Regions from separate parts of the Lysobacter sp. K5869 genome, predicted to be linked through region 3. Evidence: predicted binding sites of a transcription regulator. Region 3 holds the regulator's gene; each other region holds the start of a gene.
The links. Region 3 encodes HrcA, which represses chaperone genes, less so after heat shock. Its sites were predicted from a motif close to TTNGCACTCNNNNNNNNNGAGTGCNAA; they were not measured.
Positions count from the first base shown of each region.

Region 1: rpoH (RNA polymerase sigma factor RpoH) is a predicted target of HrcA. The motif match lies at 4,399-4,425, and genes of this name have one in related genera.
Region 2: J5226_RS00280 (co-chaperone GroES) is a predicted target of HrcA. The motif match lies at 1,705-1,731, and genes of this name have one in related genera.

Region 1 is NZ_CP072597.1:463,118-470,764, forward strand. Features, by position in the region: gene J5226_RS01990 (hypothetical protein) at 63-491, opposite strand; gene J5226_RS01995 (hypothetical protein) at 607-1,038, opposite strand; gene J5226_RS02000 (DUF1203 domain-containing protein) at 1,334-1,804, opposite strand; gene J5226_RS02005 (hypothetical protein) at 1,943-3,442, shown strand; gene rpoH (RNA polymerase sigma factor RpoH) at 3,510-4,388, opposite strand; gene J5226_RS02015 (ATP-binding protein) at 5,038-5,622, shown strand; gene J5226_RS02020 (bis-aminopropyl spermidine synthase family protein) at 5,650-6,480, shown strand; gene J5226_RS02025 (hypothetical protein) at 6,482-7,057, shown strand; gene J5226_RS02030 (hypothetical protein) at 7,059-7,647, opposite strand, start outside.
Region 2 is NZ_CP072597.1:67,520-75,166, reverse strand. Features, by position in the region: gene J5226_RS00290 (hypothetical protein) at 232-486, opposite strand; gene J5226_RS00285 (helix-turn-helix transcriptional regulator) at 583-1,386, shown strand; gene J5226_RS00280 (co-chaperone GroES) at 1,778-2,065, shown strand; gene groL (chaperonin GroEL) at 2,218-3,858, shown strand; gene J5226_RS00270 (hypothetical protein) at 3,986-5,452, opposite strand; gene J5226_RS00265 (hypothetical protein) at 5,499-6,242, opposite strand; gene J5226_RS00260 (hypothetical protein) at 6,253-6,615, opposite strand; gene J5226_RS00255 (alpha/beta hydrolase) at 6,769-7,647, shown strand, end outside.
Region 3 is NZ_CP072597.1:4,404,695-4,412,341, reverse strand. Features, by position in the region: gene recN (DNA repair protein RecN) at 71-1,753, opposite strand; gene hrcA (heat-inducible transcriptional repressor HrcA) at 2,115-3,167, shown strand; gene grpE (nucleotide exchange factor GrpE) at 3,455-4,030, shown strand; gene dnaK (molecular chaperone DnaK) at 4,230-6,149, shown strand; gene dnaJ (molecular chaperone DnaJ) at 6,285-7,421, shown strand; gene dapB (4-hydroxy-tetrahydrodipicolinate reductase) at 7,574-7,647, shown strand, end outside.

The DNA.
Region 1 (7,647 bases), 2.0 Mb from region 3:
CGGCAGAACCGAAAAAAAGGGCGCCCGAGGGCGCCCTTTCCGTTTCGCGGCTCCGCGTTCGCTCAGGTGTACCCGTCGTAGTAGTACGCCGTCGCCTGCACCTGACGGCTCGCACCGGTGTCCAGGTCGGTCACGGTGGCTTGCAGGATCGCCACGCCGTCGCCGGACAGATCCGTCGAAATCGGCACCGCGCACGCGTTTTGGTTCGCGCACGAAGCGACGATCGCGTTGTTTTCCAGATTGCGCCAGACGAAACCGTAGTTGCCGGCCGGCAAGCCGGTCACGCTGAACACCGCCACGGTCGGGTTGTGCGCGCCGTTGGGCACCCACAGCGAGCTGCAGGTGTCGGGTGTGGCGATGTCGTAGCGGAAGGTGTCGACGTAACACTCCATGCCGGCGCCGGCGACGTTGCCGGCGTGCGCCGGCGCGGCGTGGCCCATGGCCAGCGCGAGCGCGACCGCGCTCAGGCCGATTGCTGCGTTGATGCGCATGAAACTCTCCTTGTCGAGTGCGTGCTTCGATGAGCGTGCGGCGCGCCGCGGCGCGCGCCGGGAACGAACGGCGGCGCGCGGCGACGGACGCCGCCGACGCGCGCCGCGGCCGCGATCAGTTGTAGCCGTCCCAGAAATACGCGGTGGCGTTGAGCGTGCGCTGCGCGCCGGTGGCCAGATCGGTCACCACCACGCGCAGCCGCGCTTCGCCGTCGCCGCGGGTTTCGGTGGCGATCGGCACGCCGCACCAGCCCGGCGAATTGCCGCAGCCGGCCGGGGCCTGCCCGGTTTCCAGATCGGTCCAGACGTAGCTGTAGTTGCCCGCCGGCAATCCGGTCACGTTGAAGTACGCGGCCGACGGATTCGACGCGGTGCCCGGCGTCCACACGCTCTGGCACCAGCCGGCCTGCGGCACGTCGTACGCGATGGTCTCCACATAGCATTCCAGTTGCGCGCCGCTCAGGTCGCCCGCGCGCGCCGGCGCGAGCGCCGTCAGCGACAGCGCGGCGGCGAATCCGGCCGCGATCAGCATCTTGCCAACTTCCATGACCCCCTCCTTATGTTGTGAGCCGGCCGCTGCGGCCGGCGCCGCAGTCTCGGCACGGCGCGAACGCGCCGGCAAGGGCGGAACGGCGGCGATGCGACGCCGCTTGCAGTTCTCAGCCGCCGGCGCGGCGCGACGGCGGCGAAGTTGCGAGCGCGAGCAACCGCTAGTGGCCGCGCCGGCCCTGCGGTCCGATCCACGCGCGGCCTTCGCGGCCGTCCGTGGAGGCGGCCGCTCGATCGCTCGCATCGGGTACTCGCAAAACGCGGACGCGACGGCTCACCCATAAGTTTTTTTTTCAATCGCGCTCGATCCTGCACAGGAAGCAGCCGTAGCGCGCGTTGTGGGCGTGGATCTGGGCCACGCGCGGATCCTCGAACAGTTCCTGCACCGCCGCCTCGGCGTCGCGGCCTTCCAGCGCGCGCGCCTGCAGCATCCAACCGTTGGCGTCGTACGCGCGCAGCGACAGGTGGCGGGTAGCGAGCATCGACGGCAAGCGGTTGCGCAGCGCCGGCGCGCGCGCGGCGCCTTCGCGCACGAAGATCGGACCGCTGGCGCGGTAGGGGCCGTCGCAGTCGTGATGCTGGAAAGTCAGCAGCAACAGCTGTTCGCCCGGCGAAGCATCTTGCAGCGACACCCGGCAGGGATAGCCGGTGGGCGAGTCGGCCACGACCCGGCGCATGCCGTGGGCGCGCAGCGCCTCGTCGTCGAGCGCGAACAGCGGGGCGAAGGTTTCGGCAGCGAGGCCGTCGATTCGGTAAGCGTGCATGGCGCGGATTCCTTGAGTGGGTGGCGCCACGTTAGTCCCGCCGCACAGGCGCCGATATCCGCGTCTTGCGCGGCGCGCGCATTGGTTTAGGCTGGCGCGCGATGCGGCCCTGCGGTCGCGCGAGGTCGGGGGGACCGTATGAGCGACAACCGCGTCATCGACACCGAAACACCGCGGCGGCGGCGCCTGCCGCTCGGCTTGCTGCTGATCCTGGCCGCGACCGCGTGCTCGGGCAAGGAGCCGGCCAAACCCGCCGCCCATCCCGAGTTCGACGCCTCCGCGCCGGCGGCCGCGCGCGCGAAGACGGCGCTGCCTTCCGACGAATTCCTCGCTCAAGTGAGCGCGGAAAGCGAGGCCGCCGAGGCGTTCGGCGAACGCCATCGCCCGCTGCAATTCTCCGGCCGCGTCGACCAAGCCGTCGCCGAATTGGTCGCCTACGCCGAACAAGGCGGCGCCGCGCGCCGTTTCGCCATCGGCAACATGCTGTGGTCGCTGGCGCCGGAAGCCTCGCTGAGCCTGCACCGCGCCGCCGACGAAGCGCAGCCGGATCAGCCGGAAATCCTGTACGAACTGGCCCTGCACTACACCCGCAAGGACGACTGCGCCGCGGCGCTGCCGCTGTGGCGACGCCTGCGCCCTACCCGCGTCGGCATTCCCGCGCAGGCCGCCTATCTCGCCGCGTACTGCCATCTGGCCAGCGGCGATTTGCGCGGCGCGGTCGCGATCGTGCAGTCCTCCGACATCGACGAGCACCACGTCGGCGCCGAGAAAATGTCCTACGAAGTGTTCGGCGGCCCCGCCGAGCTGATCGGGTTCGATCGGGACTACCGCAAGGCCGCCGGCGGCGACCGCGGCGCGCTGGAAAGCCTGCTGGCGCGTTCGTTCGACTGGAACACCGATTGGTGGAACGCCGCGCCGGAGCCGGCGGCGCAGGACGCGGCGATCGCGCTGGCGCGTACGCAGTGGAGCGCGCAGACGCGCGAACGCCAGGAATGGGATTGCCTGTGGCCGAAGCTGCGCGATCGCGAGCAGCCGTTCGGCCAGCAGGATCTCGACCGCTGCCGCGTGCTCGTCGGCGGCCATCCCTATCCGGCCAGTTCGACGCTGGGCTTGGTCGCATTGGCGCGGCTCGTGTCCCGCGCCGAGCAGCCGCCGGACTTCGCCGCGCTGCTCGCCCGCCACGGCGGCACCTTGCGCGAACGCGCCACCGGCAAACGCGACGATCCGCAGGCGCTGCGCGTGTTGGCCTACCTGCAGCAAAGCGCCGGCGACGCGGCCGGGCTGGCGCAGACCGACGAACTGGGCTGGAAACGCTACCGCGACGAACGCTTCGCGCTCAGCCGCGTGCAGCACGCCGAGCCCGGTCCGGGCGTCGCGCCCGACCCGGCGTATCGCGCCATGCTCGCGCAGGCCGCGCAGGATTTTCCGCACGCGCCGCTGTATCCGATGCTGGAGGCGGTCTATCGCGCCGGCGGCGGCGACCCGCCGGCCGCCGACGTCGCGCGCGTGCTGCAAGCCGAAACCCGCACGCTGGACTTGAGCGTGCGCAACGGCGACCTGCGCTCGCATTCCCAGCTCAAAGCGCTGTACCGGCGGCTGGCGAAGGCGCTGGAAAAGGAAAGCGCCGCCGGCCGCTGAGCGCGGCGCGCAAAAGAAAACGGCCCGGGTCGCCCCGGGCCGTTTCGTTTTGGTAGCGCTTCGCGGCTTAAGCCGCGAACAGGCCGCGCATCTTCTTCAGCGCGTTGGCTTCGATCTGGCGGATGCGCTCGGCGCTGACGCCGTACTCGTCGGCCAGTTCCTGCAGCGTGACCTTGCTGTCGGCGTCGAGCCAACGGCGCTTGATGATGTCGCGCGAACGCGCATCCAAGCCGGCCATGCCCTCGCGCAGCAGCGCGAGCTGGTTGTCTTCCTCGTCCTCACGCTCGTAGCTCTGCGAGGGGTCTTCCTCGGCGGCGCGCAGGTAGGCGGCCGGCGACGGCGGCGCGTGGTCGTCGTCTTCGTCGCTGGGCGCGTCGAAACCGATGTCGCGGCCGGACAGGCGCGATTCCATTTCCAGCACTTCGCGTTCGGAGACGTTGAGGTCCTGAGCGACCTGACGCACTTCCTCGGCGTTCATCCAGCCCAGGCGGGTCTTGGACTTGCGCAGGTTGAAGAACAGCTTGCGCTGCGCCTTGGTCGTGGCGACCTTGACGATGCGCCAGTTCTTGAGGATGAACTCGTGCATCTCGGCGCGGATCCAGTGCACCGCGAAGGAGACCAGGCGCACGCCCTGTTCGGGGTCGAAGCGCTTGACCGCCTTCATCAGGCCGATGTTGCCTTCCTGGATGAGGTCGCCGATCTGCAGGCCGTAGCCGTTGTAGCCGCGGGCCACGTGGACCACGAAGCGCAGATGGGAATGGATGAGTTCGCGGGCCGCGTCGAGGTCTTCCTCGTCGCGGAACCGGCGGGCCAACGCCTGCTCGTCTTCGACGGTCAGCACCGGGATTTGGTGCACCGCGCCGATATATGCATCCAGCGAACCGAGCGCGCTGGGCACAGGCAGGTTGTTGGTGATAAGAGCGGAGGATTGGGCGATAGAGGTCATGGCAGCGATCTTAGCAGTCGGCCTATAGGACTGCTAAAGGCGGGGGAAGTTCCGCAGTGTTGCGCAATTGGAACGGCGGGGAGGCCTGCGGATGGCGCGCGTTCAGGCGCCGGGGAGTGTGTGCGGGGGCCCGTAAGCGGGAGGTCGAGATGTCGAGTTGCAGTAACGGTGGCAGCAACTGCAATAACGATGTCAGCGGCTGCTAACTATGTCAGCACGCTCCTGACCGCCAAAGAAATACGATAAATATCAATTACTTAGAAATTCACCTTAGGTTTTGATTGCCCAAAAGGAGGGCAGCAGCGGCCATTTGATCTCCAGCGGCGCGCAGCTATGTAACCGCCGGAGGATGATCCATAAAAATCAAATACTTACACAAATAGCGCACCTTAACGGGAGCCGGGGGAGCACCCTACTCCGAACTTGATCGCCGACGAGGGCGGGCCAGTACCCGGTAGAAATCTGCTTTCAGGCCCCAAACGCCGCTGAGCCATTACCAACCAGCTTAGGGCAGGCCATCGGCGCCCGGCACCGACCTGAATCGGCGTCCTTCCACGTTGGCTCCTAAAACTAGTAGGCTGAAAACGGAATTCTCTGCTGCACTGGCAAAGTTGCGGGTCCTGAGAAGGAAATTCAGGGGAATGGAATCATGGGGAAAGTGATTTATGTAACCGGAGCACCTGCGACCGGTAAGTCGACCTTGTGCCGCACTCTAAGTGCCGATCCAGCTATCCACTCGTTCTGCTACAGCGAACGATTACGAGACCACGTCAATCGTCAGGCGGGCATCGCTCTGGATGAGGCCGACATTCGTAGGCAATCAGCCCAGGTTGTTACATCGAAACACGTCGATGAAGTCGACGACTTGTTACAGGCCGAAGCCGAATCCTGCCGCAAGTCCGGCGGAAACCTGCTGATCGACAGCCATCCTGTGACCAAAGAGAACTACGGATTCCGCGTCACGCCCTTCAAGCTTCAGCGATTGCTTGATCTCAAGATTGACTACTTCATCTGCCTGTACGCAGATCCCAAAGTGATGGCGCAACGCATAGAGCTTGACGCCCAGGGACGCCCCCTCCCAAGCGATTTCGAATTGGCCGTACACGTCAACTTACAGGCGTCAGTGGTGGCTACTTATTCAGTCCTCTCTGGCCGGCCATGCCACCTTGTGGATAGCAGCGTCGATCGCATGCAACTGGTGCAACGGGTAAGAGCTCTCGCCGGTCTGATCTAGAGATCCACGCATCGCAGGAGCCACACTATGGCACGTGAGATCAACCTGAAAGACGCGATCAATGCTGTATCCGACGTGGTTCAGAACCGTCCACGCCCGCTGCGCGAATTCGACCAGATCTACATGAAGACTGGCGACATGGTCATGCAGAGCGAACTGGTAGCTCGTTGGGCAAAGGACAAGCGACTTGCGTTTATCGGCGATGGCGATGCAATCAGTGTCTGCGTGGCATTGCTAAAAGCCAGGGAAATATTTGATGAAGGTCCATCTCACATCACCGTATTCGACTTCGACGAGCGAATCTGCGGCGCGATCACTCGCATAGCTGACCACGAGCAGATGACCAACTTAGAATCACGCTTGTACAACTGCGCCGATGCGTTCCCAGAAGACATGATCGGGCAGTTCGACTGCTTTTATACTAATCCACCATGGGGCGCGAGCAACGCAGGAGAGAGCGTTAAGGTCTTCATGGAACGAGGATTTGAAGCGACCGGCAACAGCGGCGAGGGCCTGGTCGTTATCGCGGACGATCATGAGCTTGAATGGCCACAGCATGTACTGGCTCAGGTCCAGAAATTCGCACTCGAAAGGGACCAGTTTGTTCAGAAGATGCATTCGAAGATGCATCTTTACCATTTGGACGACAACCCAAACCTGCGCTCATGCAATCTATTCTTTAAAGCTCTCCCGATGGAACGACCGTCCGTCGTGAGCAAGGGACTCGAGAAGGAGCGACTGGACAACTTCTATGGACAGGGCCAGCCGCTGACCATTAGATACGTGCGCGAACGAAAACGCGTGGACTATGGCAAGGCGCATGACGAGGAATACGCCATCGAACCCATGGAGGTATGAGATGAGCTCGATTATTCAACCCGGAGCACACGTGCTCTTCATGAAGGTCGGCATTCATGCGAAAGAGCCGTTGGAGAGCATCATCGAGAGAAAACTCAAGGAGATTGATGACACGGGCATGGCCTTTTGGGGCTACGGCGGGAATACATGTCACCCCACCAATATGGTTCAGCCGTTCGCCAAGCACGCCGTGGACAACGCTGCACCGATTCATCTGGTCATGCAAAAGATGGCGTCGAACCACTGGGCCGAAGGCAGAGCAGAGGAGTATTCGATTGACGGCCAGAAATGGGTCCCGGTGCCCGACATGATCGAAGTCCGCGGTTCGCGTTTCGCGCTCGTGATCAAGGATCTGAAGGAGGCCGATCTTTCCCTATCTTTGGCTCGTTCCAAAGTGGCTTGGGGCCCAAGCTTGGGCAAAGCTGGGAACACGTATATTTCCGGGCGCGTAGACAAGGCTTGCCTGCAACTTGGACAGGATGTGGACGTGCCGCTGGCTCCAGATGAGTACTCCACGCCAATCGGTCTAGTCGCCACGCTAAGAGAGCCTTACGCGGTTTTTCTCCGTAATAAGTAAACTAGGCAGCCAGCAAGTCCCCGGAAGCTGCACGCAGCTCTTCGATATGGCTGTCCAAACCCGCAAGCCATGACGCCTCACCGACTTCCGGTGAAGCACAACTGAAGCAGATGCGCATCGCGAGGTCCACTTCGCGTTCCGCGCATATGGCCGCCCTAACTTCGACCGCCCCCTGGGAGTTCACCAAATGGCGCACCGCTTGTTCGAAGCATATAAAGCGTGCGGACAAGTTTTGCGCGCTAATTCCTGCGGGCGAAACGATAGAAGCCAAAGCCATAATGGCTTTTCGATCCCCCGTTAAAACATGGTGGAGATCGCGGGTCACCAGCATAGAGACAAGCTGACATTCACCCACGTGCATCGGTATCGCCAGTTGCTGCGCCTGAAACTCTAGCTGCGCAGCCAGCGCCGCCTCCTGTTCCGTCGGCTCAAGGATCTCAAGCAGCGCAAGCGCCGCTTCAAGCTCTTCTTTCGCGGCGCTAAAGCGACTGGGCGGTCTCTTCTGGAGCGCCTTGCGTAGGACGTACTTCGCCGACCCCAGAATTCCGCATTGGTGTGGCGCATTGGGTATCGAAGCTAGCAGCTCGTTG
Region 2 (7,647 bases), 1.6 Mb from region 3:
CATGCGGAGGCGTCATGCCGATGCGGTGATCGGATGAATGCGCGCGATGTAGCCGCGGTTGCCCCTTGTAGGAGCGGCGCGAGCCGCGACTGCGACACCGCACGCTCCGGCGCGACCGGCATGGAGTCCGGAAACCTGCACGCGCGGGTCGAGTGGCGCCGGCGTATGCGGTGTCGCGGTCGCGGCTCGCGCCGCTCCTACAGGGGGGGCGGCCGCCTGCGCGAGATGCGGTTACGGCTGCGCGTCCACCCACGCGCGCACCCGCGGATCGCGCACGTCCATCACCTCGAACAAACCCAGCGCGCGCAGCGCGGGCAACAGCTCCCGCGTATCGCGCTCGGCCTGCGCGCGCGCTTCGGCCGGCGCGGCCGGATCGGCCAGCACGCGCGCGTTGGCCAGAAACGCGGCGACCGAGCCTTTGCGCGCGACGAGGCCGCCGACGCGCACTTCGTTCTGCAGTTCGGGAAGAATGTCTTGAGCGCGCATGCCGCGGTTCCTGCGTTGGGGGGGCGACGCCCATGCTGGGCCGCGCGCGCCGGCTCTGCTACGTTGCCCCGGCCATCCGCCATCGCGTTCCGGCCAATGTCCGATCCTTTGCTCGCGCGCGAACGTCTCGACGCCGTCGACGCACCGTTCCTGCTCGCGCTGCGCCTGAGCGCGCAAGGCGTGCGCGAGACGCCCGAGCACGCGCACGCGCGCGGCCAGTTGTTCGGCGCCCATCGCGGCTTGCTCAGCGTGGGCACCGCGCGCGGGGTGTGGCTGGTGCCGGCCAGCGACGCGGTGTGGGTGCCGCCGCGGCAGCCGCACTCGCTGCGTTCGCACGGGCCGGCCTTCGACGGCTGGAGCGTGTACGTGGCCGAAGCGGCGTGCGCCGCGTTGCCGGCTGAACCCTGTGCGCTGGCCGTGTCGCCGTTGTTGCGCGCGACGGTCGAACGGGCGGCGCAGTGGCCGGTCCAGGTGAGGCTGGAACCGGCCCAGGACCGGCTGGCGCGGGTGCTGCTCGACGAGATCGCCCTGGCCGCGGCCGGCGCCGGCCCCGACCGGCTCGGCCTGCCGATGCCGGAGGATCCGCGCCTGCTGCGGGTCGCCCGCGCCCTGGCCGACCGGCCGGCCGACCCGCGCGGCCTGGCCGCCTGGGCCGAGGTCGCGCACCTGTCCGAGCGCAGCCTGACCCGCCGCTTCGCCGCCCAGACCGGCTACAGCCTGCTGCAATGGCGCCAGCGCGCGCGGCTGCTGCGGGCGCTGGAGCGGCTGGCGGCGGGCGAGGCGGTGACGGCGGTGGCGCTGGAACTGGGCTACGACAGCGTCAGCGCGTTCGCGGCGATGTTCCGGCGCCATTTGGGGGCGTCGCCGAGCCAGTACCTGCGCGATCTGCAGGGCGGGTGAGCCGGCGCCGCGCCGCGGGGCGCGGATGCGTCGGGCTGCGGCCGCGGCGCTCGGGCCTTTGAAGTCTGGAACCCGGGCCGATCCCGATAAGAGCGCGCCGAGCCTGGGCTCGCCAGCCTCCGCCGGCCCGGGGATTCGCCGGCCACGGACGCCGGTCGAACGCCTCCGGCGCAACCGCCTTCCCGCCCGCCGAAGCCCCCGCAGTCCGACGGCTGTCACCGACCCGGCGCAGGATTCGTCGCGCCCCCCTTGAAACCCGTCCGAGGCGCCTTATCTCCCGTCGAGTCCCGGTCGATCCGGGCGCTTTTGTCCCCGGCATTGGCACTCGCCGCGAACGACTGCTAAAATTTCCGCCCTTTCTCCACCAATTCAACTACTTACAGAGGTCGCCATGAATCTCAAGCCGCTCTACGACCGCGTTGTCGTCAAGCCGATCGAAGCCGACGAAGTCTCCGCCGGCGGGATCATCATCCCCGACGCCGCCAAGGAAAAGTCGACCAAGGGCGAAATCGTCGCCGTCGGTCCGGGCAAGGCGCTGGACAACGGCAGCGTGCGCGCGCCGCAGCTGAAGGTCGGCGACAAGGTCATCTACGGCCAGTACGCGGGCAGCAGCTACAAGCAGGACGGCGTCGAGTACAAGGTCCTGCGCGAAGACGACGTTCTGGCGATCGTGGGCTGAGTGGGAGCCGAAGCGGGAACAGGGAACGAAGGGAACAGGGAATGTCGTTAGCGCATGCGCTGACCGCCCCGATCCCCTCCCGCCCGCTTCGTCCTCTCCATTCCTTTTAGCTCCCTCTATCCCCTCTTTCCCTATTCCTGGAGTTCGCAACAATGGCTGCCAAAGAAATTCGTTTCGGTGAAGACGCTCGCGCCAAGATGGTGCGCGGCGTCAACGTGCTCGCCAATGCCGTCAAGGCCACCCTCGGTCCGAAGGGCCGCAACGTCGTGCTCGAGAAGAGCTTCGGCGCGCCGACCATCACCAAGGACGGCGTGTCCGTCGCCAAGGAAATCGAACTGGCCGACAAGTTCGAGAACATGGGCGCGCAGATGGTGAAGGAAGTCGCGTCCAAGACCTCCGATAACGCCGGCGACGGCACCACCACCGCGACCGTGCTGGCCCAGGCGCTGATCCGCGAAGGCATGAAGGCGGTCGCCGCCGGCATGAACCCGATGGACCTCAAGCGCGGCATCGACAAGGCCGTGACCGAGGCCGTGGTCGAGCTGAAGAAGCTGTCCAAGCCGTCCTCGACCTCGAAGGAAATCGCCCAGGTCGGCGCGATCTCGGCCAACTCGGACCACAACATCGGCGACCTGATCGCTCAGGCGATGGACAAGGTCGGCAAGGAAGGCGTGATCACCGTCGAAGACGGCTCGGGCCTGGAAAACGAACTCGACGTCGTCGAGGGCATGCAGTTCGACCGCGGCTACCTGTCGCCGTACTTCATCAACAACCAGCAGTCGATGCAGGCCGAACTGGACGACCCGTTCATCCTGCTGCACGACAAGAAGATCTCCAACGTGCGCGACCTGCTGCCGGTGCTGGAAGGCGTCGCCAAGGCCGGTAAGCCGCTGCTGATCGTCGCCGAGGAAGTCGAAGGCGAAGCGCTGGCGACCCTGGTGGTCAACACCATCCGCGGCATCGTCAAGGTCTGCGCCGTCAAGGCGCCGGGCTTCGGCGACCGTCGCAAGGCGATGCTGGAAGACATGGCCGTCCTCACCGGCGGCACCGTGATCTCCGAGGAAGTCGGCCTGCAGCTCGAAAAGGCCACGATCAAGGATCTCGGCCGCGCCAAGAAGATCCAGGTCTCGAAGGAAAACACCACGATCATCGACGGCGCCGGCGACAGCTCGGGCATCGAAGCGCGCATCAAGCAGATCAAGGCGCAGATCGAAGAGACCTCGTCGGACTACGACCGCGAGAAGCTGCAAGAGCGCGTGGCCAAGCTGGCCGGCGGCGTTGCGGTGATCAAGGTCGGCGCCGCCACCGAAGTCGAGATGAAGGAAAAGAAGGCTCGCGTCGAAGACGCGCTGCACGCCACCCGCGCGGCCGTGGAAGAAGGCATCGTCCCGGGCGGCGGCGTCGCGCTGATCCGCGCCAAGGCCGCGATCGCCGGTCTGAAGGGCATCAACGAAGACCAGAACCACGGCATCGCCATCGCCCTGCGCGCGATGGAAGCGCCGCTGCGCGAGATCGTGACCAATGCCGGCGAAGAGCCGTCGGTCATCCTCAACAAGGTCATCGAAGGCAAGGGCGCCTACGGCTACAACGCCGCCACCGGCGAGTACGTCGACATGATCGAAGCCGGCATCCTGGATCCGACCAAGGTCACCCGCACCGCGCTGCAGAACGCGGCCTCCATCGCCGGTCTGATGATCACGACCGAAGCCATGGTCGCCGAGCTGCCGAAGAAGGACGAGCCGGCGATGCCGGGCGCCGGCGGCATGGGCGGCATGGGCGGCATGGACTTCTGATCCAGCCGTTCGCGTTCGCGCGAAACGAAAAACCCCGCCGCGAGGCGGGGTTTTTTTTTGCGCCGACTCGCGCCGACAACCGCGCCGCGCTTCGGCGCGCGGCACTCGCGCCGCCGTCGCGCGGCGCCTACAGGATCTTGCCGAGAAAATCGCGATTGAGCGGCCGCACGTAAGCGGTCATGTCCAGCGCGGTGTGCTCCGCGGTGGCGGGCGAGCCGGCGAACTCTTCGATCAGGCTGACGCACTGATGGCGTTGCCGCGTGGGCAGGAAGCGCAGGATCGGCACCAGCCGGCGATGACCGACGGTCTCCCACGTATCCACCGCATCCAGGCTGGCGATCCACTTCGGCAGATCCTCGTCCCGCAGGGCCAGCGCGGGATAGCCGCCTCGGGAGCGGATGTTCTGCTGTTGCAACTGGGAAATCTGGCGATGCCCGGAAAGCTGCTGTTCGGCGTTGGCGAAGCCGATGTCGCCGCTGGCGGGACCGAAGCTCGTCGGCACGTCCTTGGCGGCGGCGCCGAAACCGAAGCCCGACAAGAGCTGCTCTTGCTCCTGCAGGTCCTCGCTCATCGAACTGAACGTGCGGATGCGGCTGCCGCCGAGCAGCGACTCGCACGGGAAGAAGTAGCCGAAGGCCGCGAACACCTGCTCGTGCAGCGCTTCGTACTGCACGGCGCGGTGGGGCGCCGCCAACGCGCGGTCGGCCGCTTCGACCAACTCGGGCGCGACGTCCAGGTCGGTGTTCGGATCCAGCATCAGCACGACCCTGGGCACCAAGACCTCGCTGCTCAGATGGATCGTGGTGATTTCGTGGCGCCGCAAGCGTTCCAGGTCGCGGCGGAAATCGGCGGCCAGGCCGAAGCCGTTGACGCCGCCGGTGGCGTGCGCGTTGTGGATGCTGCGCGTTTGCAGTTCGTGCAGCATCCGGCTGGCGGTGGCGCTGGTCGTCCAGTGCTGATTGAAGGCCACCCCGCCCGAATGCGGCGGCCGGTGCGGATGCCGGTACACCACCGGCGAGCGCGGCGAGCGCGCGCCGAAGGTTTCGTTCGGCTCGATGCCGAAGCGCAGGCCGCGGTCGAGCCGTTGCCGGCCGAACAGTGCGCGCACCGTGGCCAGCGGCAACGCGGTGAACTCGTCGATCGTGCCCACGGCGACGCCGGTCAGTTGGTTTTGGAATTGCGCGAGCAAATCCGGCGTTTCGGCACGCGGGCCCAATCCCCAGATCGCTTCGCCGGGTTCCGCTCGCGGCGCTTCCACCGGCGCGGCGCCGCGCGGCGGCGGGCGCTCCGGCTCCGGCTCCGGTTCGGGCTCGGGTTCTGGTTCGGGCTCGGGCTCCGGTTCGGGCTCCGGCTCCGGCGCGCGCGGCGCCGGCTGCACGCCGAGCACGCCGTCTTGCGCGATCACATCCTTGAGCCTGATGTTGGCCTCGCCCGGCGGGGCCACCGGGCGATCGTTGTAACGAAAGCGATCGCCGGGCGTCATCGCGTCCAGGGCCGCGAGCTGCTCGCGAATTTGGCTCAGGGACGAGTCCGGTTGCAGGGGCACGACCAGGTCGCGGTCGGGTTCGCCGGCGAATACGATGGTGACGAGCATGCGCAACCCTCGGGTAGGCGATGCGGCGGGCGCGGCGCGCCGCCGCTCAGTCGGAATCGACGACGAAGAAATGCACGCGCAACGAGCCGATGGGTTTTTCGTCCGGGTCGTCTTCGCGCTGCACCTGGACGCGCTCGAAGGTTTGTTCGGCGTCGTCGTCGGCCCAGATCACGCCGGCGTTGACCCGCGGCGCGTCGCCGCCGGCCGCGCGCAACGTGCCGCGCAAGACGTCGCTCGGCGCTTCGCGCCGCGTGCGCGGGAAGCGCGGGTTGTCTTCGGTATAGACCCGCGCGGTGACCGGATCGAGAAACTGATGCACGTCCCAGGCGACGATGTCGCAGACCCACAGCTGCTGCAGCGCGGCGAGGTTGTGCGTGCGGCCGAGCCGCGCGCGCATCAGATCGACGACGATCAGACTGGCCTCGTGCTGGAACCGGCGCACGGTGACGCTGCGAAAGCCGTCCGCGTCGGGGCGGCCGACCGCGTACAAGCGCTCCACCACCGGCTCGGCTTCGGTGCGCAGACGGAAGCCGAATCCGAGCGCGGACTTCGATCGCGCGCGGATCTGGACCGACAAGGCCGCGCGGCGGGTCGCGGCGACCACGTTGGGAAACAGGCGGTCCGGCGCGACCTGCGGCAAGCTCGCGTTGGCGAACATGCGCACCTGCGCGCCCTGGTTGCGCACGCGCGCGTCGGCGTCGTCGAGGTTGAGGCCGAAGCGCACGGACAGGCGCTCGCCGGCGTGCAGCCAATCGACGGCCTCGCCGTCGAGCGTATGGGACGCGGTCATCGATGCGGCCTCAGAGCGGATTGATCGAAAACACCAAGGTGGTGCCGCGCACGTTGAACGCGGCGGTCTGGCCGTTGGGCGCGTAGCTCACCTCGGGCCCGTTGCGGCGGGTGCCGCCGGCCGCGCCGACGCGCAAGCGCACCCGGTCGCCCACGTCCAAGGCCTGGTTGTGGAAGCGCAGCGCGGACAGATCGACGGTGCGGGTCTGGCCCAGCTGGATGTTGCCGAAGGCGTTGGTCTGGCTGATCAGCCGGCCGCCGACCAGGCGCTGGACGACGAAGCGCGCGATGAAACCGCCGTTGTTGATGAGCGACAGGTGCTGGACGAACAACTCGGGTTCGACGGACTCTGCGGGATTGCCGGAGGTCTGCATGGCGGACGCCTCGTGCGCGCGGGAAGGAAAATGCGGAGTCGATGCGGAGAACGCCGTGCGGGGAGCGGCGTGAAGGCGGGCCGGGCCGGCGCTATTTACGGCGGCCTGGGCGCGCATCGACAATGCCAACGGTTTTCCTGTGGCGGATCGGACATGCGCGCGTGGATCGGATTGTTGGCGGGGCTGGCGCTGCTGGGCGGCAGCGGCTGCGCCGTGGTCAAGGTCAAGGAACGCGGCTTCGGCGACTTCGCCGCCGAGCGCAACGTCGATGCGCTCAGCGGCGGCCGGCTCAGCGCGGCCGCGTCGACCGCGCTGACCACGGTCGGGCTCGATCCGTCCGCGTGCGCGCGCGATCCCGATCCCTGCATCGGCCAACTGCGTCCGCTGACTTCGGCGGAAGAATGGCTGGCGACCGCGGCCGAACTGCAGTTGCTGCGCATGAACGCGTTGCCGGCGACCGTGGGCAAGGCCGCCGAATCCGGCGCGTTCAAGCGCTCCAGCCGCGCCGCCGCCGACTTGGCCCAACTCGCGCCGGACACCGCCGCGCAAGACCCGCGCACCCGCGCCGCGGTCGCCACCGCGCGTTACGCCTACGCCTATCTGTTCGCGACTAAGCGCACGCCCGAGCAGCGCGTGTTCGAAGCACGCCAGCAGCAGGTGCTGCAGTACTACAACCGCGCGGTCGAGGCGATCGCGCAGGCCGCGTTCACCGCCAGCTCCGGCCATGCCGATCAGGCCGCGGTCGATGTCGGCGGACTCGCGGTGAGCGCGGTGCTGCACGGTTACGACGCGTCCGACATCCAGCAGGATCCGACCGCGTTGCTGGCCTCCGACACGCTCGGCTTCGCCAACCTGCGCGCGGTGTACCGGCGCGACGGCTTCGGCACGGCCTTGGTCGCGGTGTTTCCGCGCCGCGGCATCGGCGCGCCGGCGCCGGGCGGCGCGATGGCGAGCAAGATCGCGCCGGCCGAAGGCGCCGATGCGAAGCGCCCGAACGCGCCGGCGCCGGCTTACGCCAAGACCGCCGCGCGC
Region 3 (7,647 bases):
CGAACGCACGGCCACCCGCGCCCTCACCATTCCCGGTTCCCCATTCCCCTCATTCCCCTGGCTGCAACCCTCAACTCACATCGGCCAACAACCGCCGCGCGGCCGCCCGCACTTCCTTCGTCAGCTCCACGCCGCCGAGCATGCGCGCCAGCTCTTCCTCGCGCTCCTTCGCCGCCAGCACCTGCACCGCGCTCTGGGTGACGCCTTCGCTGGCGGCCTTGGCGACGCGGTAGTGGGCGTGGCCCTGGGCCGCGACCTGGGCGAGGTGGGTGACGCACAGCACCTGACGGCTGCCGCCGAGCGCGCGCAGCTTTTGACCAACGATCTCGGCCACGGCGCCGCCGATGCCGGTGTCGACTTCGTCGAACACCATGGTCGGCACCGCGTCCAGGCCGAAGGCGGCGACTTCGATCGCCAGCGAGATGCGCGAGAGTTCGCCGCCGGAGGCGACCTTGCGCAGCGGCCGCGGCGGTTGGCCGGGGTTGGCGGCGACCATGAATTCGACGCGTTCGGCGCCGTTCGGGTCGGGCCGGTCTTCTTCCTGCGGCTCGATGTCCACGGCGAAGCGGCCGCCGCCCATGCCGAGTTCGCCGATCAGTTCGGTGGTGCGCGCCGACAGCGAGGCGGCGGCCTCGCGGCGGGCGCGGCCGAGCGCGTCGGCGGCGGCGCGCCACTGCGCGCGCGCGCCGGCGATTTCGCCGTCGAGCTTGTCCAGGCGCTCGCCGGCGCCGCGCAGTTGTTCCAGTTCGGCGGCGACGCCGTCGCGGGTGGCGGCCAGTTGTTCCGGCGCGACCCGGTGCTTGCGCGCCAGTTCGTGCAGGCGGCCGAGCTTGGCTTCGATGCGCTCGAATTCGGACGGGTCCAGGTCGAGGTCGTCGCGCACGCGGTCGAGCAGGGACAGCGCTTCGTCGATCTGGATCGCGGCGTTGTCGAGCAGGGCGTCGACATCGTTGAGGCGCGGCTCGTGCTCGGCCACGCGCTGCAAGTCGCCGCGCACCTGTTGCAAGGTGCGGGTCAGCGACGGGCCTTCGTCGCCGCCGATGCGCGCGAACGCGCTTTCGCAGGCGGCGATCAGGCCGGCGGCGTGGGCGTGGCGGCGGTGGTCGGCGTTGAGCTTGGCGATGGCGTCGGGTTCCAGCGCCTCGCGTTCGAGTTCGGCGTGTTGGTGTTCGAGCCAGCCGATGCGGTCGGAGACGTCGCCCTGGGCGACCAGCCCGTCGCGCTCGCGCAGCAGCGCGCTCCAGGCGCGCGCGGCGGCCGCGACCGGCTCACGCGCGGCCTCGTGGCGGCCGTAGGCGTCGAGCAGGTCGAGCTGGCTGGCGCGGGTGAGCAGCGCCTGGTGTTCGTGCTGGCCGTGGATTTCGACCAGGCGCCCGGCGAGCTCGCCGAGTTGGCCGAGGGTGACGGGACGGCCGTTGACCCAGGCGCGCGAACCGCCGTCGGCGCGGATCACCCGGCGGATCTGGCAGACCGGGGCGTCGCCGTCGCCGGTTTCGTCGAGTTCGTTCTCGCGCAGCCAGACCGCGGCGAGCGGGGCGTCGTCGAGGGTGAAGTCGGCGACCAGTTCGGCGCGGTCGGCGCCGTGGCGGACCACGCCGCTGTCGGCGCGCAGGCCGCCGAGCAGGCCGAGCGCGTCGACCAGCAGCGACTTGCCCGCGCCGGTTTCGCCGGAGATGACGGTGAGACCCGGACCGAAGCTGAGTTCGGCGGCGGTGACGACGGCGAATTGCTTGAGCGAAAGATGGGCGAGCATGCGGCGGCGATTGTGCCTGGGCGGGGCGGCGCCTGGGAATGGGCGCGCGGCGGGAGCGAGCGTAAGGGGTGGGCGGATCAGAGGGTGAGACGGGGTGGGGCGGGCGACAGTATGGCGGCGGCGGATGACGCGCGGTCGCGGCGGCGCGGCAATGCGGACGCCTGTCGCCTTTTCTTTTTCCTCCCCCGCAGGCGGGAGAGGATGCCCGAAGGGGCGGATAAGGGCGCGGCCCTCATCCGCAAGCAAAAAAGGGGCTCAACTCCCGATCGTTCTCCCAATTCCCCTCATTCCCCTGGTTCCCCTCATTCCCAGCCTCGCTCCCCCGCTTGCGCCCAGCCCCCACCGCGCATATATCGCCCCCATGAACCGCCGAGCCAACGACCCCGCCCTCGACCCGCGCGCCCGCCAGTTGCTGCGCGCGCTGATCGGCCGCTACATCCACAGCGGCGAGCCGGTCGGCTCGCAGACCCTGGCCCGGCACGCCGGGCTCGACGTCAGCCCGGCGACGATCCGCAACATCCTGTCCGACCTGGAAGAAGCCGGTCTGCTCAGCGCGCCGCACACTTCCGCCGGCCGCATCCCGACCGCGCAGGGCTACCGCCTGTTCGTCGATTCGCTGCTGCAAGTGCGCCCGCTGCCCGACGGCGAGGTCGCGCGGCTGCGCAGCGAACTGCCGTCCGGCTCGGGCACCCAGGCGCTGCTGGGCAGCGCGTCGGAGTTGCTGTCGGCGATGACCCACTTCGTCGGCGTGGTCAGCGTGCCCAAGCGCGAGCAGTTCGCGTTCCGCCGGATCGAATTCGTGCCGCTGGACGCGCAGCGGGTGCTGGCGATCCTGGTGTTCGCCGATCAAGAGGTGCAGAACCGCATCATCCAGACCCGCCGCCCGTTCGAAGCCGGCGAGCTCGAACGCGTGGGCAACTACCTCAACACCCATTTCGCCGGCCGGCCGGTGGCCGAGATCCGCGCCTCGCTGCTGCTGGAACTGCGCAACGCGCAGACCGAGATGCAGGCCCTGTTGGCGCAGTCGATGGAACTGGCCGAGCAGGCGCTGGCCCCCGACGGCGACGACATGGTCCTGGCCGGACAAACCCGGCTGATGGGCGTGCAGGAACTGGCCGACCTCGACCGCCTGCGCGAGCTGTTCGACGCCTTCGCCCGTAAGCGCGAGATCCTGCAACTGCTCGAACGCACCGTGCGCGCGCCGGGCGTGCGCATCTTCATCGGCGAGGAAACCGGGCTGGCGCCGCTGGAAGGCGTGTCGCTGGTGACCGCGCCCTACGGCGCCGGCGGCCGGGTGCTGGGCGTGCTCGGGGTGATCGGCCCGACCCGGATGGCCTACGACCGGATCATTCCGGTGGTGCAGGCCGCCGCGGACGCGTTAGGGGACGCGTTTGAGCCAACCGAAGGGGACTAAGCCCCGCCGCCCCAACCCCGAAGCCCGTCCCCGCGAGCGCTCGCTCGCGAACGTCCCCGCTCAAACGCGAATGCGCACGTACCGAAAGCGCCTGGGGCTGATCCCCGCCGCCCGAAGCCCGACCCAAGAGCGCTCGCTTATGAAGGCTCCCCGCTCAAACGCCCCCTCGAGCCGAGAGCCCCCAGCCCCCGCCCATTGTCCCAAAACCACCCCCAAACCCCGACGCTCCCCGCCGATCCCGCACGATCGGCGCAGATCACCGCCGTTCCCCCGGCCCCAACACTTGAATGCCGTCCCCCAGGCCCCATAGCTGGCCCTGTCGCGGACGACCGCAAGGAACCAGCATGAACCAAAACGACCCGAACCCCGATCTGACCCTCGAGCCGCAGGACCCGGCCGCCGCCGGCGCCGGCCTGTCCGAGGTCGAGACCTTGCGCGCCGAGCTGAACAAGCTGCGCGAAGACTCGCTGCGCGAGCGCGCCGAACTCGACAACCAGCGCAAGCGCGTGGTCCGCGATATCGAAATGGCGCGCAAGTTCGCCAACGAGCGCCTGCTCGGCGACCTGCTGCCGGTGATCGACAGCCTCGAGGCCGGTCTGGCCGCGGCCGGCGGCGACGCCAGCGCGCTGCGCCAGGGCATGGAGCTGACCTTGCGCCAGCTGCTCAAGGTCGCCGGCGACAACGGCCTGGTCGCGGTCGATCCGGTCGGCCAGCCGTTCAATCCCGAACACCATCAGGCCATGAGCCTGGTGCCGGCGCCGGGCGTGGCGCCGAACCATGTGGTCCAGGTCTACCAGAAGGGCTGGCTGCTCAACGAGCGCCTGCTGCGCCCGGCGCTGGTGGTGGTGGCTCAGGACGCCTGAGCCGGGCTCCGTGCGCGCCGCGGCGGGGGCCGCGCGAGAGGCGCGCGCAACGGGGCCTGAGCGTAGTTTTCGATCCGATCAGGGGCAGGGCACGGGCGCTTGAACTGCCCGGCACCGAGCCCCAAATAACGAACATCGGCGGCCCGCAGCGTTCCGCGCCGCCCCCAACATTCCAGCATTGAGAGAGGGAGCACCACCTATGGGCAAGATCATCGGCATCGACCTGGGCACGACCAATTCCTGCGTCGCCATCATGGAAGGCGGCAAGGCCAAGGTCATCGAGAACTCGGAAGGCGACCGCACCACCCCGTCCATCGTCGCCTTCACCAAGGACAGCGAAGTCCTGGTCGGCGCCTCGGCCAAGCGCCAGGCGGTGACCAACCCGAAGAACACCTTCTACGCGGTCAAGCGCCTGATCGGCCGCAAGATGACCGACGCCGAAGTGCAGAAGGACCTGGGCCTGGTGCCCTACGCCATCGTCCCGCACGACAACGGCGACGCCTGGGTGGCGACCGCCGACGGCAAGAAGATGGCGCCGCAGCAGATCTCGGCCGAAGTGCTGGGCAAGATGAAGAAGACCGCCGAAGCCTACCTGGGCGAGCCGGTCACCGAAGCGGTCATCACCGTGCCGGCCTACTTCAACGACAGCCAGCGCCAGGCGACCAAGGACGCCGGCAAGATCGCCGGCCTGGAAGTCAAGCGCATCATCAACGAGCCGACCGCGGCCGCGCTGGCCTACGGCATGGACAAGAAGGGCGGCGACCGCAAGGTGGCCGTGTACGACCTCGGCGGCGGCACCTTCGACGTGTCGATCATCGAGATCGCCTCGGTCGACGGCGAAATGCAGGTCGAAGTGCTGTCCACCAACGGCGACACCTTCCTCGGCGGCGAAGACTTCGACAAGCGCGTCATCGACTACTTGGTCGACGAGTTCAACAAGGACCAGGGCATCGACCTGCGCAAGGATCCGCTGGCCCTGCAGCGCCTGAAGGACGCGGCCGAGCGCGCCAAGATCGAGCTGTCCTCCTCGCAGCAGACCGAAGTCAACCTGCCGTACGTCACCGCCGACGCCTCGGGCCCGAAGCACCTCAACATCAAGCTGACCCGCGCCAAGCTGGAGTCGCTGGTCGAGGACCTGATCAAGAAGACCATCGAACCCTGCCGCATCGCGCTCAACGACGCCGGCCTGCGCGCCAGCGACATCGCCGAGGTGATCCTGGTCGGCGGCCAGACCCGCATGCCCAAGGTCGGTCAGGCCGTGGCCGAGTTCTTCGGCAAGGAACCGCGCAAGGACGTCAACCCGGACGAAGCTGTCGCCGTCGGCGCGGCGATCCAGGGCGGCGTGCTGGCCGGCGAGGTCAAGGACGTGCTGCTGCTCGACGTGACCCCGCTGAGCCTGGGCATCGAAACCCTGGGCGGCGTGTTCACCAAGATCATCGAGAAGAACACCACGGTGCCGACCAAGGCCTCGCAGACCTTCTCCACCGCCGAGGACAACCAGTCGGCCGTGACCGTGCACGTGCTGCAGGGCGAGCGCGAGCAGGCCCGCTTCAACAAGTCGCTGGCCCGCTTCGACCTGTCCGGCATCGAACCCTCGCCGCGCGGCATGCCGCAGGTCGAGGTGTCCTTCGACATCGACGCCAACGGCATCCTGCACGTCAGCGCCAAGGACAAGAAGACCAACAAGGAACAGAAGGTCGAGATCAAGGCCGGTTCGGGCCTGTCCGAGGAAGAGATCGCCAAGATGGTCGCCGACGCGGAAGCCAACCGCGAGGAAGACCAGAAGTTCCACGAGCTGGTGCAGGCGCGCAACCACGCCGACGCGCTGATCCACAGCACCCGCAGCGCGATCAAGGAGCACGGCGAGAAGATCCCGGGCGAGGCCATCGGCCGCGCCGAGTCGGCGATCGCCGAGCTCGAGACCGCGATGAAGGGCGACGACAAGGGCCAGATCGAGGCCAAGTCGCGCGCGCTGGAAGAAGCCGCGCAGTCGGTGCTGGCCGCGGCCGGCGCCGGTCACGCGGGCGGCGACGCTCCGGCCGGCGACGCCGGCGCTTCGGCCAAGTCCGACGACGTGGTCGATGCGGAATTCACCGAAGTGAAGGACGATAAGAAGTAAGAGCGGGAACAGGGAATGGGGAATCGGGAAGGGTAGGCGCGACCTCGTCGCGGCCTGCCGGACGCCCGGTTCCCCGTTCTCGTATTCGCAGTTTTCGATGCAACGATTCCCACTCTTGGTTCCCGATTTCCGCCGATGAGCAAACGCGACTACTACGAAGTGCTGGGCGTTCAACGCAACGCCAGCGACGACGACCTGAAGAAGGCCTATCGCCGCTGCGCGATGAAGTTCCACCCGGACCGCAATCCCGGCGACGCGGCCGCCGAGGCCTCGTTCAAGGAGTGCAAGGAGGCCTACGAGGTCTTGTCCGACGCGTCCAAGCGCCGGGTCTACGACCAGCACGGGCACGCCGCGTTCGAGCACGGCATGGGCGGCGGCGGTGGCGGCGGTCCCGGCTTCGCCGACATGGGCGATATCTTCGGCGACATTTTCGGCAACATCTTCGGCGGCGGTGCCGGCGGCGGAGCGCGCGGTCCGCGCCGCGGCGCCGACATCGGCTACGTGATGGAGCTGTCGCTGGAAGAAGCGGTCGGCGGCGTCGAGAAGCAGATCGAAATCCCGACCCTGGACGAGTGCGAAACCTGCAAGGGCTCGGGCTCGGCCGACGGCAAGATCGAAACCTGCGGCACGTGCAACGGCCGCGGCCAGGTGCGTTTCCAGCGCGGCATCTTCTCGATGCAGCAGGCTTGCCCGCACTGCAACGGGCGCGGCCAGACCATCGCCAACCCCTGCGGCGACTGCCACGGCCAGGGCCGGGTGGAGCGGACCAAGACCTTGCAGGTCAAGATCCCCGCCGGCGTCGACAACGGCGACCGCATCCGCCTGACCGGCGAGGGCGAGGCCGGCCCGGCCGGTTCGCCGCCGGGCGACCTGTACGTGGAAGTGCGCGTGCGCGAGCACGAGATCTTCCAGCGCGACGGCGACGACCTGCACTGCGAAGTGCCGATCCGCATCTCGCAGGCCGCGCTCGGCGACATCGTGCGGGTGCCCACGCTCGGCGGCGAAGTCGAGCTGCGCATTCCCGCCGAAACCCAAAGCGGCAAGCTGTTCCGCCTGCGCGACAAGGGCGTCAAGTCGGTGCGCAGCCGCAAGCCCGGCGATCTGTACTGCCGCGTGGCGGTGGAAACGCCGGTCAACCTCACCGCCGAGCAGCGCGACCTGCTGGAGAAGTTCGAGGCCACCTTCGTCGGCGAAGGCGCGCGCAAGCATTCGCCGCGTTCCTCGACCTTCATCGACGGGGTCAAGGGCTTCTGGGACCGGATGACGTCCTGAGTCCGGCCGCACGCCGCGATCGCGAACGAAAGAGGGAGCTTCGGCTCCCTTTTTCTTTGCGCGCTTTCGCGCGCGCGCCGCGCACGCGGCGACGACGGCGCGTCGGGCACGCTGCGCTTGTATCGCGACCATCGCGGCCGTAGCCTGCGCGCATGAACGACACCGCCAAGACCCCGATCCGACTCCTCATCCACGGCGCCAGCGGGCGCATGGGCCAGGCGCTGCT